DNA from 2 places in the Peribacillus sp. NPDC094092 genome. Region 1 is predicted to be linked to the other one. Evidence: riboswitches for the same ligand, from Rfam matches in the RefSeq annotation. Region 1 holds a riboswitch; the other holds the start of a gene.

Region 1 (7,669 bases):
CTCGCCGTCATTTCCACCGAACCCGATGGATCCGGAACCATTCATATAGATCGGCAAATTGCCGAGGAATGCATGCAGAAAAAAAGCTTCTCACATGACAAGGATGGAGATGCCCATTATGATGTTCTGTCGGCTTTCCAAAAATCTATTCGCGGCAGTGATGTGAATGCAGCCCTTCATTATTTGGGGCGCTTGGTCGAAGCCGGTGATCTTGTCAGCATTGCCCGCCGCTTGGTAGTCATCGCTTACGAAGACATAGCCCTTGCCAATCCGCAGGCTGGTCCCAGGGCCCTCGCTGCAGTCGAAGCCGCTGAACGACTCGGTTTCCCCGAAGCCCGGATTCCACTTGCCAACTCAGTGATCGAGCTATGCCTATCACCCAAATCAAACACGGCCATTGCCGCCATTGATGCAGCACTATCCGACATTCGCAGCGGCCATAGCGGAGATGTACCGGATCATCTTAAGGATGCCCATTACAAAGGGGCCGCAGATCTCGGACGAGGCATCGGCTACCTTTATCCGCATGACTACGAGAATGGCTGGGTGAAGCAACAATACTTACCGGACAAACTGCGCAGCAAAAAATATTACAAACCGAAAAAGAGCGGGAAATTTGAACAAGCCCTTGCCTCGGTCTATGAAAATATCGAGAAGAAAAAATAACTCCGGATCACTTCAGATCCGGAGTTTTTTTATAGAAAATGAAAACTTTTAACATGCCCCTATTGAGAAAAAACGCCTCCCCTTCAGCATCCACCATCACCATTGCCAACTTTCATCGAAAAGTGTACAGCTACATTCCATTTCGGCACATTCAAGATTCCTAATTTCGAAACTTACTTCTATTAAAATCCCAACTAGATGAATAAACCCAGGGAGTTCTAGTTTTATTGACCATTTAGATATCATTTGGTGACCGTAAAAACAACTTATATCGCTAAAATCATTCACAGGCAGTATGTACAACTGTCAGTCCAACGCTCCGGCAAGTTCTTTTTAGAAACCGGAACGCTTAGGCTGCATTCCCTTTGAATCCTGGCTTGGCCAATCTGTCCCGGTCGAAATCTTTTCAGCATTTTCATTCAGGTTAATGTATGCACGTACTTAGTAAGACGATATGTCAATCACCGCTGCTAGCGGCATGTCCCTTTTCATAAGAAGGCACAACAACATTTTAGTTGCTGTACCTGTGTGGTCACTCTTCTTCTTTATAGATACCCTTCGAAGCTTTGATCATATTTTCCAGCCACATTTTTTTAAATACATTCACACGACGAGGACTGCCAGTCTCTTCAGCCTCAGTAGAATTTTCCGTTTCATCTGCGGCATCGGTAAGGATTTCAGTTGAACTCCCTTCATCTGCTGAACTTTCCGTTGAGCTGCTTTCATCTGATGAGCTTTCCGTTGATTCACTCTCGTACGATGAGCTTTCGGTTGATTCACTCTCATACGATGAGCTTTCCGTTGATTCACTCTCGTACGACGAGCTCTCCGTTGATTCACTCTCGTACGATGAGCTCTCCGTTAATTCACCCTCGTATGTTGTGCTTTCCGTTGTATCACTCTCGTATGTTGAGCTTTCCGTTGTATCACTTTCGTACGCTGAACTTTCCGTTGAATTTTCCATTTATTCTTTAGCCTCCAATATATATTATCCTTAGGGATATCCGTACTGCATATCTAAAAGGGACTTTGCTTATCACCCAATTTTAAAGGAATCTTCTAAATTAAATATTTGTTAAACCAGATTAGCCTTCCGCTGAATCACTCTCGTCCGCAGAACTTTCCGTTAATTCATCCTCGTCTGCTAAAATTTCCGCTGATTCATCCTCGTACGATGAGCTTTCCGTTGATTCATCCTCCTCTGCTAAGCTTTCCGCTGATTCATCCTCGTCTGCTAAAATTTCCGCTGATTCATCCTCGTCCGCTAAGCTTTCCGTTGATTCATCCTCCTCTGCTAAGCTTTCCGTTGATTCATCCTCGTACGATGAGCTTTCGGTTGATTCACTTTCGACTGATTCACTTTCGTACGATGAGCTTTCGACTGATTCACTCTCGTTTGTTGGGCTTTCGGTTACATCACTTTCGTATGCTGAACTTTCCGTTGAATATTCCATTTATTCTTTAGCCTCCCATATTCATTTATTCTTTAGGGATATCCGTACTGCATATATATGCGCCTTCTTTCTAATAGGGACTTTCCTTATCACCCATTTTAAAGGAACACTCCATCCATTTTTAAAAATTAAGCAAATCCATTTTGACTGGTCATATTCATTAGATTGAAACACTTTTCTCCTTGTAAAAAAATGACCTCGGAATCTTTATGACGAACCGCTAAAAGCAGGTACTGTTTTTGATATTTGTATGGCCAACCCAATTTTTCAACTTCCTATAAAATAAAGTGACACAATCAGTCGCTGAATCCTTTCGAGATCATCATAAACACACATAAACATGGTAATGACAAAACTTACCGTCGGCACAATATTTCTGGATGTAAACAAAAAAGTAAACCCTAGGCCAAATTACATAACCAACAACGAAAAAAGTGCAATTTTCTCAATCAGTAACTAAATTAAAATTTTAATCGATCAAACGTCCTATCCCCTCATTTTGTTTAACTTATTAACAAATGACACACCAAAATATGTAAAAGGTATTATAAAATAGTAAAATATACTATTCTTTTACTATGAAATTAAATATAATAGATGAAGTGGTTAGAAAAAGAGGAAGGAAGTAAAATATGAGACATGAAAAAAAGAAGAAAAAGAAACGGACATGGCTGAAGGTAGTTGGGATAATTGTCCTACTTTTCATTCTAGCTGGGGGAGCCTTTGCCTACTCCGTATGGAATTCACTGACAAAAACCGTTGACACGATGCATACACCAATAGACCGTACCACGGATAAACGAACGAAAGACCTTGCACTATCAGACCAGGAGCCATTCTCGATGCTCATGCTTGGCGTCGATGAACGTGATGGCGACAAAGGCCGTTCAGATACAATGATCGTCTTGACAGTCAATCCACAAAAGAAATCGGTCAAAATGCTAAGCATTCCGCGTGATACACGGACCGAGATCGTCGGCCATGGTACACAGGATAAAATCAACCATGCATTTGCCTTCGGCGGCGCGAAAATGTCCATGGATACCGTTGAAAACTTCCTTGATATCCCAATCGACTATTATATGAAGATCAATATGGAAGGCTTTAAGGATATCGTTGACGCAGTCGGCGGCGTGACCGTTCAAAACGATCTGGACTTCACTTATGAAGGCGTCCATTTTGCAAAGGGAAGCATTAATCTAAATGGAGAAGATGCGCTTAAATATTCGCGAATGAGATATGAAGATCCGAATGGTGATTATGGCCGTCAATCCAGACAACGCGCCATCATAGAGGCTGTCATCAAGGAAGGTGCAAGCCTTTCATCCCTGACGAAATACGATGATGTATTCGATGCATTAAGTAAAAATATCCAGACGAATTTGACGTTTGATGACATGATGGACATCCAAAAGAACTATAGGGAAGCAAGCAAAAGCATTACCCAAGCAACTATTCCAGGAAATGGAACGAAAATCGACGGAGTCTACTATAATATCGTGTCGGATGAAGAAAAAGAAAAGGTTCAATCCGAATTAAAAGAACAATTATCCATTAAATAAGAAAAATGTAAGAGCTGTCCGGACCCGCATCCTGACAGCTTTTTCATTTTCCCCGTCCAATATTCTGACAAAAAACGAACACCAAATGTAGAGATTTGTTGGAATTTTTGTTGTTTATTAGGCATTAAAAGACGGTATAATCTAATATGAGCAGAATATTCCATCTCCCCTTGCCCCTTCATCACTAGACTCAATTATTCTTTGGACCCGGAATTCCACAACCAACATTCATCAACAATCATAAATCAACCTAAACAAAAGGAGTGTATTTAAATGAAAATCAAAGCAGGCAGCTGGGCTATGCTAAGCACACAGGACAAAATGTTTATTCTGAAAGCCATCAGTGATCGTTCAAGAATGAAATATGTTTCATGAGAAGTAAATCCATTCGGCATTATACGAGAGCAGCGCCTCTCCCTTTTCAATAAAATAAACTTGAACATGAAAAAGGAGAGGAATCTATTTAAACTTATATCACATAACAAACAGCATTCGCCTTTTTCTCTTACGACATGGCAATCTTGTTTCAAAGTAAACGCCCTATAGCGATAATTGAAGACCTGTGTAACTCTGGTATTTCATAGGCCGATTTATGCTGCCTTCCAACCTTATCCAGACTCCAGTTCTTCACCTTATTTAGAATCGGCCTACATCATTCGGAAAAGTCTTAACATTCATATTCAATAAAATTATAAGGCGACGATGTTGCACTTAATCTTCCAGAATCGGAAATTGCAGCTTCGAAAGCTTTTTAAACCACTCGTCCATGAAAAATAATACAAGCTTCTATACCAGAAGAATACCCGCCAAAAGACGCCTATAAGAATCTTAGTTTTTCACAGGTTATCATTCTTATATATTAAGAAAACGAAAAAAAGCATGTAATAAACATGCTCATAAATTATATGTATCGAATTGAATGCCACCTTCTTTAACGAAACAAGAAAAGAGAAAAGAAGATTCTTAGCAAACCGCTAACGTGTCCAGCATGTCGTCTTGCTAAGGGTACGGCCAAGGACTAGAGTCCCTGCCCCCTCCATACAAGAATGAAATAGCTTATCATTCCAATATGGAGTATTGAACTGTGCTATAAAAGGGGTTATGCTTTGCTCCTCATACGTCTGCGAGGAAAAAAGGAAGATGACCATCGCCCATGAAACGATCAGAATATGGATGAAGTATCTTACGAATCATATACTATCAGGTTGTTCAATGATCCCGCTTAATTTCTCCTTAATCTCCTCCACAAGTTCATTTACAGTAACATCTTGTCCAAACTCACCTTTTGCAAAAGTGTCTTTTAAAATATCAAAAAAATCCATTTGAAATTCCCACTCCACCATTTCATAAGTTGTCCCAAATCTTTTTTCAAAATAAGGAATATAGCTCTTTTATTATAGTAGGGATTGGCAAGCGGAATCTACTATATAAACGAAAAGTTACTGAAAATTAACATTTTCGAAATATTCAGTAGGAGTGAATACTACTAGTCAATATGAGTGGATAAAAAATAAAAAAGGACCGATTCCTCAGCCCCTTCGATACCACAAATTATGATTGCCCCATAAAAAAAGTCATTAATGAAATTAAAATTAAAATAATAGTAAAATAAGTCCCAACAAAAATTTTCTTGCTTCTTTGTTTCTTTTCATAAACTTCCTCGAACGTAATGAATTTGTTTTTTGTCATCAAATAATCTCCTTCTATTTTGATGGCAGCTATCTGACATCGCCCTTTGCGAAGTCCCTTTGCTTGATCTCTATAATGTATCGGCACATAACCAATAATATTTAAGTATTATTAACTATTTTTTTATAGGCTATATTTCTTAAACGTATAGAAGGTTATGACTAACGCATTATGTATATTAACTAAATTCTATGATTATCATGTTATATCCTGCCTAGGTAAAATTTTAATTAAGCGCTTACTTTATAAAATTCATGATTATTTTTATCCAACCGAAAAATGACAACCATAACGGTACACTTAATAAAGTGCCCCATAATAACCCCTTCATAAAAGCATTTAGTACATCCATAATAAAAATCCCTCTCAATTAGGTTGTATTTTTATTATTGTCCCCATGTTCTTTATTATAGATACCTTTACGGCAATTTTTCCGATAATAAAAATAAAAAAGAAGACTGTTTAACAGCCTTCCCTAACGTAATTTTTATCCCCTGATTTGCTTTTTCCAGTTCATTTTCCCTTGATGAACTCTCGCACATCTTCAATAGATAATCCTAGATTTTTAGCCTCTAACATAAGGTAAACCCATTCTTCCCATTCTTTTTTAGCTTCCATGACAAATCCCACCCAACTTGTGGTAACACAGCCGTCTTAGCATTTAGCAAGCCTTAGACCTGTAATTTTGCGTCCCTACTTTTCAATAGGTTTGCCTTTCTCAAGAATATTTCACATTAGTTTTTATTATTCTTCCAAGATTAATAAATTAATAAATCTCTTGAAAAAGTCTTTCGATTCCCTAGTTACATGGTACTAAATAAACCATCATGCCCTTAAAAAATTTCTCCTTAATTAAAACTATATTTATGTTAATTATACTTAAAAACGTAATAATAGCTCATAATATTATTCGTTTTTTTATGTCATTTTTCAACATCGTTCATCAAAAAGCGACATTAGATTGGGAAAACACTGGTATAATGCGTTTTATTTAAAGTACTTTAATTAAAAACAGAGAGATAACCGCTATACTAATCTCGCAATTGTTATTCCAGAAAAATATAATATTTTCAATCAGTACGCTCATTGATTCAGATTTAAAATATTTCCCCTAAGAAAAAAAGCCAGCATTACAAACCATAATATGGCTGTAACCTGACTGGTTCGAGAACTTCAATAAAAATTTACACACTTGATTCCATTTGGATACCTAGTAAATTGCTAAACATCCCTCTTTTTTCATTCGCTAGCTGGTTATATTCACCGACCTGAATGATTTCTCCCTGATCCATGACCAAAACTTGATCGGCATTGCGAATCGTCGATAATCGGTGAGCTATGACGATGATGGTCATTTTTCCTTTTAATCTTTCAATAGCCGATTGAATCTTCGCTTCGTTCTCGGTATCCAATGCACTTGTCGCTTCATCCAAAACCAGGATGGCCGGTTTACGTAAAATCGCTCTGGCTAATACTAGACGCTGCCTTTCCCCCCCTGACAGTCGGACACCCCGATCACCGATGAGTGTATCCAGACCTTGTGGAAGCTTACTGACAAAATCAGCGGCTGCTGCGAACTCCAAAGACTCCCATATGGATTCCTCACTTGCATCTGGGTCAATGATCAGCAGGTTTTCCCTTATTGTTGCATTAAAGAGAAAAGGATCCTGCGGGATATAACTTATGGACCTGCGCAGCGATAATAGTCGGTCATTAGTAAGGGGGATATCATCTATTCTGACTTCGCCCCTATCAGGATGATTCAATCCCATTAATATATCGATTAAGGTGCTTTTACCGGCCCCAGATCTCCCTACAATAGCGGTCATGCGGTTGGATGGTAAGTGTATGTGTATATTTTTAAGTGCATAGGTGTCCTTATTTTGATCATAACTAAAATAAACATTACGGCAATCCAACCCTTGTTCAATTTCAATAGGCTTGATATTTTTATAATCGCATTCATATAACTCTCTTGCATCTCTGCATTGGTTTTGTAAATCCGACAGCGCTTTAAAAGATGGTAGCGTAGATCCTATTTGCTCTAAATTAGATTGAATGCTAGTAAACCTTGGCCATAATCTCGAAAAAATAACCGTAATCAGCATTAATTGTGCTGGCTGGGCCATGAACATCTTTATCGAAAAAAATACAAAAATGGCAATTAAGACTGAAGATACAATTTTGAAGATCATTTGGGAGGTAGTATTTAAAGTCGTTAACTTGATTCTGTTTTTTTCCATTCTCTCACTTAAAGACAGAAACCAATTCAAATGAGATTCCTCTAGTGAATTACTT
Region 2 (7,669 bases), on a different contig from region 1:
AGGAATCAGTTCATATTATCAGCGGGAAATGAATACGCTTGCCTATTCGGAACGAAGTGTGGAATCTGCTGATGGGCCTTCTAAAGAAAAGGTGCAGGAAATTGGTGGATAGTTTGAACACCTTCCTGAATCCGGCACATACGGCCGTTCGTTTTGAGTATCACGAGAAGCTGAATGAATACTTTGTCAAGGTAGTGGATGACGTGACGGATGAGACGATCAGGGAAATTCCTCCGAAGAAGTTATTGGATTTCTATGCGGCGATGACGGAGTTTGTCGGAATCATGGTGTATGAAAAAATATAAGCGGGTGATTTATTTTGGTACGAATCAGTGGTTTAGCAAGCGGGATGGACATTGATGAACTAGTCAAGAGCATGATGCAGGCAGAACGGGTGCCATTGGATAAACTGACACAGAAAAAGCAGTATTCCGAGTGGCAGCGGGATGATTACCGTTCGATCAATACAGCTTTATCAGAATTGGATACGCTCATTCGAGATGGAGTCGGGAAGCAATCCTCCTTTATAAAAAAGAAGGTGTCGGTATCGAATCCAGATGCTGTATCAGTGAGAAATGTGAATTCGACCAGTGATTTTTCCGGGAATGTACAAGTGAATGGGCTTGCCAAAGCAGCAACCATGACAAGTACGGAAAAATCAGCTGTTACCGACCCTAAAAAGAAACTTTCAGAATTGGGTTTCACGACACCACAAGATATTACGATACTGGCCATCAATAAAGATGGCGGTTTTGATACGGAAGTAAAAGATGGAGTGTCAGTGGAAAAACCGTACACGCTTACCCTTAATGCGGACGATACATTAGAGAGTGTAATAAATAAAATTAATGCTAACTCGGGAGTGACCCTATTTTTCGATGAAACGTCCCAGCAGTTTTCCTTCACTGCGAAAAATACCGGTGATGTTAAAGGGCGGCCTGAAATTGAATTGGGAGGCACCGGAGATTTTTTCGATATGTTAAAAATGGGCAGTAACAATGAAGGGACTGGCGGCACAAAAGGGGAAAATGCATCCGTTGTTTATAATGGCCTGGAAATTTCCCGGCCTTCAAATACGTTTCAGATTAATGGAGCGGAAATAACGGTGAAGCAAAAAACCACCGATACAGTCACATTCTCATCAACAGCCGATGTGGATGCCATCCTTGATACGATTACACAGTTTGTGAATAAATACAATGAAGTCATTAAAAAGGTTCAGGATAAAACGGGTGAAGCGAAATATCGCTCCTTTGCCCCGCTTACCTCTGAGCAAAAGAAGGCAATGACAGAGGATGAAGTGAAGCTGTGGGAAGAGAAAGCGAAGAGCGGAACATTAAAAAGCGATTCGACATTAAAAAGTCTCCTGACCGCAATGAGGTCATCCCTATACACTTCGGTGGATGGGATCACTGGAAAGAACAATCTCAGCAGTTTGGGGATCACCACGACCAAGAATTATTTGGAGGGCGGTAAATTAACGATTGACGAGGACAAGCTCCGGGCAGCCATTAGCGAGGACCCCAATGCGATTTATGATATGTTCATGGCCAATGGATCGGAAAAGAGCGGCAAAGGCCTCGCACGCCGGTTAAGGGATGATATAGAATCATCGATGAAGGTGATTACGGAAAAAGCCGGAAAGGCCGGCTATGTTAATACCAATTTTACAATCGGAAAATTGGTTGATGGGCTTGATAAGAAGATTTCAACGTTTGAAGCAAAGTTAACGAAATTGGAATCGCGCTATTACAACCAGTTCACGGCGATGGAAAAAGCGATTCAAAAGGCAAACAGCCAAAGTGCATCGTTAGCTTCTTATTTTAGTTAAGGTGAGTCGGAAAGGAAGTTAAGAATGGCGATAAATAATCCATATCAATCGTACCAGCAAAATTCAGTCAATACAGCATCTCCGGGAGAGCTTACATTAATGCTTTATAATGGCTGTTTGAAGTTCATCATGCTTGGGAAGAAAGCCATTGGAGCAGGAAACATCGAAGCGAAGAATACGAACATCATCAAGGCGCAAAATATTATCCGCGAATTGATGGTGACGCTGAATATGGATACGGATGTATCCAAAGATATGATGGGTCTTTATGATTTCATGAACCGGCGTCTGATTGAAGCGAATATGAAAAATGATGTTTCTGCATTGGAAGAAGTGGAGGGACTTGTTACCGAGTTCCGGAATACTTGGAAGGAAGTAATTCAGATCAACCGGAAAAAACAATTTACCCAAAGCGGTCAAGTGTAATGGTGATTAGAACCTTTCATGATTTGACTGCTGAATTGCTTGCCGTTCTGGAAGACCGCTCGATTACAAAACGTGATGATAAAATAGAAAGGGTCACAAAGCTGATTGATCGGCGAGATGGGCTTCTTTCCCAAATCAACCCGCCCTTTACATGTGAAGAGCAACAATTGGGCCGTGCAGTACTGTTGCTCAACCAACAGGTCGATCGCTTGCTGAAGCTCCAAAAGCAGGAGATACAACGGGATATCCAGGAAATAAACAAGAAGAAACGATCATCCAATAAATACACGAATCCGTATGAAAGTCTATCAGTGGATGGCGTGTTTTATGATAAAAGAAATTGATTACCCTGCCGTTTGGATTCCAAACGGTTTTTATGTTAAATATTTTTAAATTTTCTGTAAATAAAGTAGGCTTAATTTTTTCTTTATAGCATAGCATTTGATATAATGAAGATAGGGCAGACATCAACCCTTTCCAAACCTTCCGACAACTGTTTCATTATTTCGACATATTTCATGATGTGTTTCTAAAGGGAACCGGAGGGGTATTGTAGAATCTAACTGTATAGTCTTAATTTAAGGAGGACTCACTTTATGAATTACAACGTACGCGGTGAAAACATTGAGGTAACTCCAGCAATTCGAGAATACGTCGAAAAGAAAATTGGCAAGTTAGAAAGATATTTTAACAATACACCAGATGCGAATGTGTTAGTGAATTTAAAAGTGAACAATAATACATCTAAGGTCGAAGTGACGATTCCCATGCAGAATTTGGTTCTTCGCGCTGAAGAGGAAAATGCGGATATGTATGCTGCCATTGACTTGATCAATGATAAGCTTGAACGCCAAATTCGTAAACATAAAACGAAGGTCAATCGTAAGTTCCGGAACAATCTATCGACGACACCCGATGCATTCGCCTTCAATACGGATGTTGACGAAGTGGTGGATGAATTCGAAGAAGATAATGATATTGAAGTGGTCCGCAATAAGCGCTTTGATTTAAAGCCGATGGACAGTGAAGAAGCGATTTTGCAAATGAATATGCTTGGTCACAGTTTCTTCGTTTACACGAATGCGGATACTAACACAACAAACGTAGTGTACCGCCGAAAAGATGGACGTTATGGATTGATTGAACCTAGTTAACTATTAATCTAAGATAAAAGCACAACCCAGCCTCTGGGTTGTGCTTTTTTGATAGAATTCGTCGGCTATTTATTGATTTACTATAAAAAATTTTGTTCTCTATAAAATCCGAAAGTTCATTTAAAAGAACTATTGATGTTCTTTATTAAGATAAATAGTTAATTTTACCTATTTAAATACCTCTGACTTTTGCACTATACTCGAATTGTTAGTTCTTTAAAAAGAACAACTGTTTATTTATAAAAAACAATTTGAATAAGGTGCAGAGGGGTTGGATAACTTGTATCAAAAGAATTGCCATACATGCCATAGGGCTTCTTTTAGCAGTGCGGAAGATGGAAAGTGGCGTTGCCCGACCTGCAGTGAGGATTTAACTGCGCAAAAAGCCCTCGATGCACTTATAATTGAGAGAATCAATACACCCAAGCGGAATATTAAGAAGAGCAATATTCCCTATTATACAAGAAAACGAAATGGAATTAGTCCGTGATGAATGACCTGAACTGTGAATTTTCATAATATTGTAATATTTTGTCGGATAAAAGTTTTTGCATTTATGAGTATTACCGTCATAAAATAACAATATATGGAGTGTGTTTCCGTTATAATATGATTATAAGCACTGTATTTGGTAATAAGTACCATGACAAAGGCAAACTTATTGAAAGATTAGGGCGCAAAGGCACAGGTCTAAGGTCCTTATGACTATGATGGCTGGTCTGCCTGAAATACAAGGGTATTTTAGGAGGTAGAAGAGGTGGCTAATGTGGCAATGGATCAAGAATGGGTGAAATTGATTTCTGAAGCAAGGAGTTTGGGTTTCAAAAAAGAGGAAATCAGTGCTTTTTTGAAAAGGGAAAGCGTTGAGGTGAATTTTGAGGAGAACGATGGAAAATAGGTTCCGAACAAGATCGAGAGCATCCCTATAAACAGTGGTTCGATTCATTCATTAGCTGTTTATAGGGTTTATTTCTCCTTGAGATTCTAGTGAGTCTAGCTTATTTAAACTATAGTCTTTTGGATTATGTAGGTAAACTAGTGCACTACCACTCTACTCTTCTTTATCTTTTCTCCATTTATTAAACTCGATGAATTCCCTGAATTGTTGTTTTGAAACACCAGAATTCATGGCTTCTTCAACGATTTTCATCCAGTCACTGTCCAAGGTTTCCTTATTTGGTGCATCATAAAGCAGGGCATCGACAGGAATGTTAAGTACGGCGGAGATTTTTTCAAGAAATTGAATAGAAGGATTCGTTTGTAAGTTCCGCTCGAGCGAACTTAAATAAGACTTTGCCACACCCGCTTTATCGGCAAGTTCAGTCATCGACATTTTCTTTTCTTCTCGCAGTTTTTTTACACGTTCACCAATCATCAATACCACCTCGAAACATGTTCTATTTATCTTCCGCTATTAAGTTTCAGTCGCCCACCTTATCATTCAAAACATGACGGCTATAAAGGTTGGATTACCTTGACATGCAATCGCTAGAGAGGACATAGCATCTAGTGATGGAAGGTTATGGATAATTCTCGTTTACATATGGAATAGTGGGGAGTTTTCAGCATATTTTTTATACTTCCTTCTATTTTAACAGTATTACTCCTCATTTATCCATTGTTTTTCGCAAGAATTGAATTCAGGTCTATACCAGGGAAGTGACATGAAGTTGTACCTCTATGATAGAAGTGGTAAAATTAAGCGTACATCAGTAATAATGGAAGATGTGTTTCTTCTTACTTATATGAATTTAGTCAATGAACGATCATTACCATAATAGAGGAGCGTTATTGAATGCTTAATATATTAAATAAAGTTTTTGATCCGAATAAGCGAGAAATCAAACGTTTAGAAAAAATCGCCGATCAGGTCGAAGCACTGGCTGATGGGACGGCTGCGCTATCGGATGAACAATTGCGTGCCAAAACCGACGAGTTTAAAGAGCGTTATCAAAATGGGGAAACCGTTGATGATTTGCTTGTCGAGGCTTTTGCGGTTGCGCGTGAAGGGGCAAAGCGTGCTTTGGGCTTATATCCTTACCGTGTTCAAATCATGGGTGGGGCATCCCTTCATGATGGAAATATCTCCGAGATGAAAACTGGGGAAGGTAAAACCCTGACATCCACCATGCCTGTTTATTTAAATGCGCTTACCGGTAAAGGTGTGCATGTCGTTACTGTCAATGAATACCTGGCACACCGTGATGCCACCGAGATGGGTGTATTGTATGATTTCCTCGGTTTGACCGTCGGATTGAATTTGAACAGTCATTCTAAAGAAGAAAAGCAGGCGGCGTACAATGCGGATATTACGTACAGTACCAATAATGAGTTAGGTTTTGATTATCTTCGTGACAATATGGTGCTATATAAAGAACAAATGGTACAGCGCCCGCTGCACTTTGCCGTCATTGATGAGGTCGATTCGATTTTGATCGATGAGGCGAGAACGCCATTGATCATTTCCGGTTCCGCACAAAAGTCGGCTCAGCTTTATATCCAGGCCAATGCGTTTGTGAGAACCCTAAAAAAAGAGACGGACTACACATATGATGAAAAGACAAAAGGTGTTCAGCTGACGGAAGATGGGATGAATCGAGCTGAAAAAGCGTTTAATATCGATAATTTGTTCGATATTAATCACGTTACTTTGAATCATCATATCAATCAGGCTCTAAAGGCGCATGTTTCCATGCATTTGGATGTGGATTATGTGGTCCAGGAAGGCGAGATAGTCATCGTTGACCAATTCACTGGCCGTTTGATGAAAGGCCGCCGTTACAGTGAAGGTCTCCACCAGGCGATCGAAGCGAAAGAAGGTCTTGAAATTCAAAATGAAAGCATGACCCTCGCGACGATTACATTCCAGAACTATTTCAGGATGTATGAAAAACTTTCAGGCATGACAGGTACAGCCAAAACGGAAGAAGAGGAATTCCGCAATATTTATAATATGAATGTCATTGCGATTCCGACAAACAGGACTATCATCAGGGATGACAGGGCAGATCTTATATACGCGACAACTGATGGGAAGTTCAAGGCTGTTGTGGAAGACATCGCCGAGCGACATATAAAGGGCCAGCCTGTGCTTGTCGGTACGGTTGCCATCGAAACATCTGAAGTCATTTCCGCCTATTTATCCAAAAAAGGCATCCCTCATGATGTTTTGAATGCCAAGAACCATGAGCGTGAGGCGGAAATCATTGCGAATGCAGGTAATCAAGGTGCAGTTACGATTGCTACGAACATGGCAGGACGCGGTACGGATATCAAGCTTGGTGAAGGCGTCAAGGAGCTTGGAGGCCTTGCTGTCATCGGCACGGAACGTCATGAAAGCAGGCGTATAGATAACCAGCTGCGTGGTCGGTCAGGCCGTCAGGGAGACCCAGGGGTCACTCAATTCTATTTATCAATGGAAGATGAATTGATGCGCCGCTTCGGTTCGGATAATATGAAAAACATGATGGCGCGCCTTGGAATGGATGATTCTCAGCCAATTCAAAGTAAAATGGTGACAAGGGCCGTCGAATCCGCACAGAAACGGGTCGAAGGGAATAACTTTGATTCACGTAAGCAATTGCTGCAGTATGATGATGTTCTCCGTCAACAACGGGAAATTATATATAAACAGCGTTTCGATGTAATGGAAAGTGAAAACTTACGTGAAATCGTCGAAAGGATGATTACGGCATCCATCGAGCGAAATGTTGTTGCGTTCGCACCAATGGGTGATGAGGAAGGCTGGAATTTACAAGGCCTTGTGGATTACCTGAATGGCAACCTATTTAATGAAGGTTCAATCACTGTAGCTGAATTGGAAGGGAAAAATGAATCGGAATTGGTTGAGTTCATTTTAGCGAAAGTGAAAGAAAGCTATGACCAAAAAGAAGAAGAACTATCTGAAGAACAAATGCGTGAGTTCGAAAAAGTAATCGTTCTTCGTGCGGTCGATAGTAAGTGGATGGACCATATTGATGCAATGGAGCAATTGCGCCAAGGGATCCACCTTCGCGCTTATGGCCAAATTGATCCGTTACGTGAATATCAATCTGAAGGTTTTGCAATGTTTGAAGCCATGATTGCTTCAATGGAAGATGAAGTCGCCAAATACATCATGAAGGCTGAAATCCGCAACAATTTGGAGCGTAAGGAAGTCATAAAAGGACAAGCGGTCAATCCCAAGGAAGAAGACGGGGGAAAAGTGAAAAAGGCCCCTGCCCGGAAAAAGGAAGATGTTGGCCGGAACGCGTTATGC

The links. A riboswitch is a leader RNA that binds a small molecule or an ion and turns the genes downstream of it on or off. The one in region 1 is predicted to bind cyclic di-GMP.
Region 2: it holds a riboswitch for cyclic di-GMP, as region 1 does, so the genes downstream of both, ACQKNS_RS17055 (anti-repressor SinI family protein) here and ACQKNS_RS13290 (anti-repressor SinI family protein) in region 1, are expected to answer to the same signal.

What each region holds. Positions count from the first base shown of each region.
Region 1 is NZ_JBNNUC010000002.1:894,142-901,810, reverse strand. It holds gene ACQKNS_RS13315 (replication-associated recombination protein A) at 1-666, shown strand, start outside; gene ACQKNS_RS13310 (hypothetical protein) at 1,199-1,630, opposite strand; gene ACQKNS_RS13305 (hypothetical protein) at 1,752-2,120, opposite strand; gene ACQKNS_RS13300 (LytR family transcriptional regulator) at 2,753-3,682, shown strand; gene ACQKNS_RS13295 (hypothetical protein) at 4,873-5,004, opposite strand; gene ACQKNS_RS13290 (anti-repressor SinI family protein) at 5,885-5,989, opposite strand; cyclic di-GMP riboswitch class I at 6,008-6,095, opposite strand; gene ACQKNS_RS13285 (ABC transporter ATP-binding protein) at 6,556-7,669, opposite strand, start outside.
Region 2 is NZ_JBNNUC010000003.1:283,088-290,756, reverse strand. It holds gene ACQKNS_RS17090 (hypothetical protein) at 1-112, shown strand, start outside; gene ACQKNS_RS17085 (flagellar protein FlaG) at 105-305, shown strand; gene ACQKNS_RS17080 (flagellar hook-associated protein 2) at 320-1,831, shown strand; gene fliS (flagellar export chaperone FliS) at 1,856-2,257, shown strand; gene ACQKNS_RS17070 (flagellar protein FliT) at 2,257-2,601, shown strand; gene hpf (ribosome hibernation-promoting factor, HPF/YfiA family) at 2,854-3,411, shown strand; gene ACQKNS_RS17060 (hypothetical protein) at 3,692-3,901, shown strand; cyclic di-GMP riboswitch class I at 4,053-4,138, shown strand; gene ACQKNS_RS17055 (anti-repressor SinI family protein) at 4,169-4,309, shown strand; gene ACQKNS_RS17050 (helix-turn-helix domain-containing protein) at 4,463-4,786, opposite strand; gene secA (preprotein translocase subunit SecA) at 5,207-7,669, shown strand, end outside.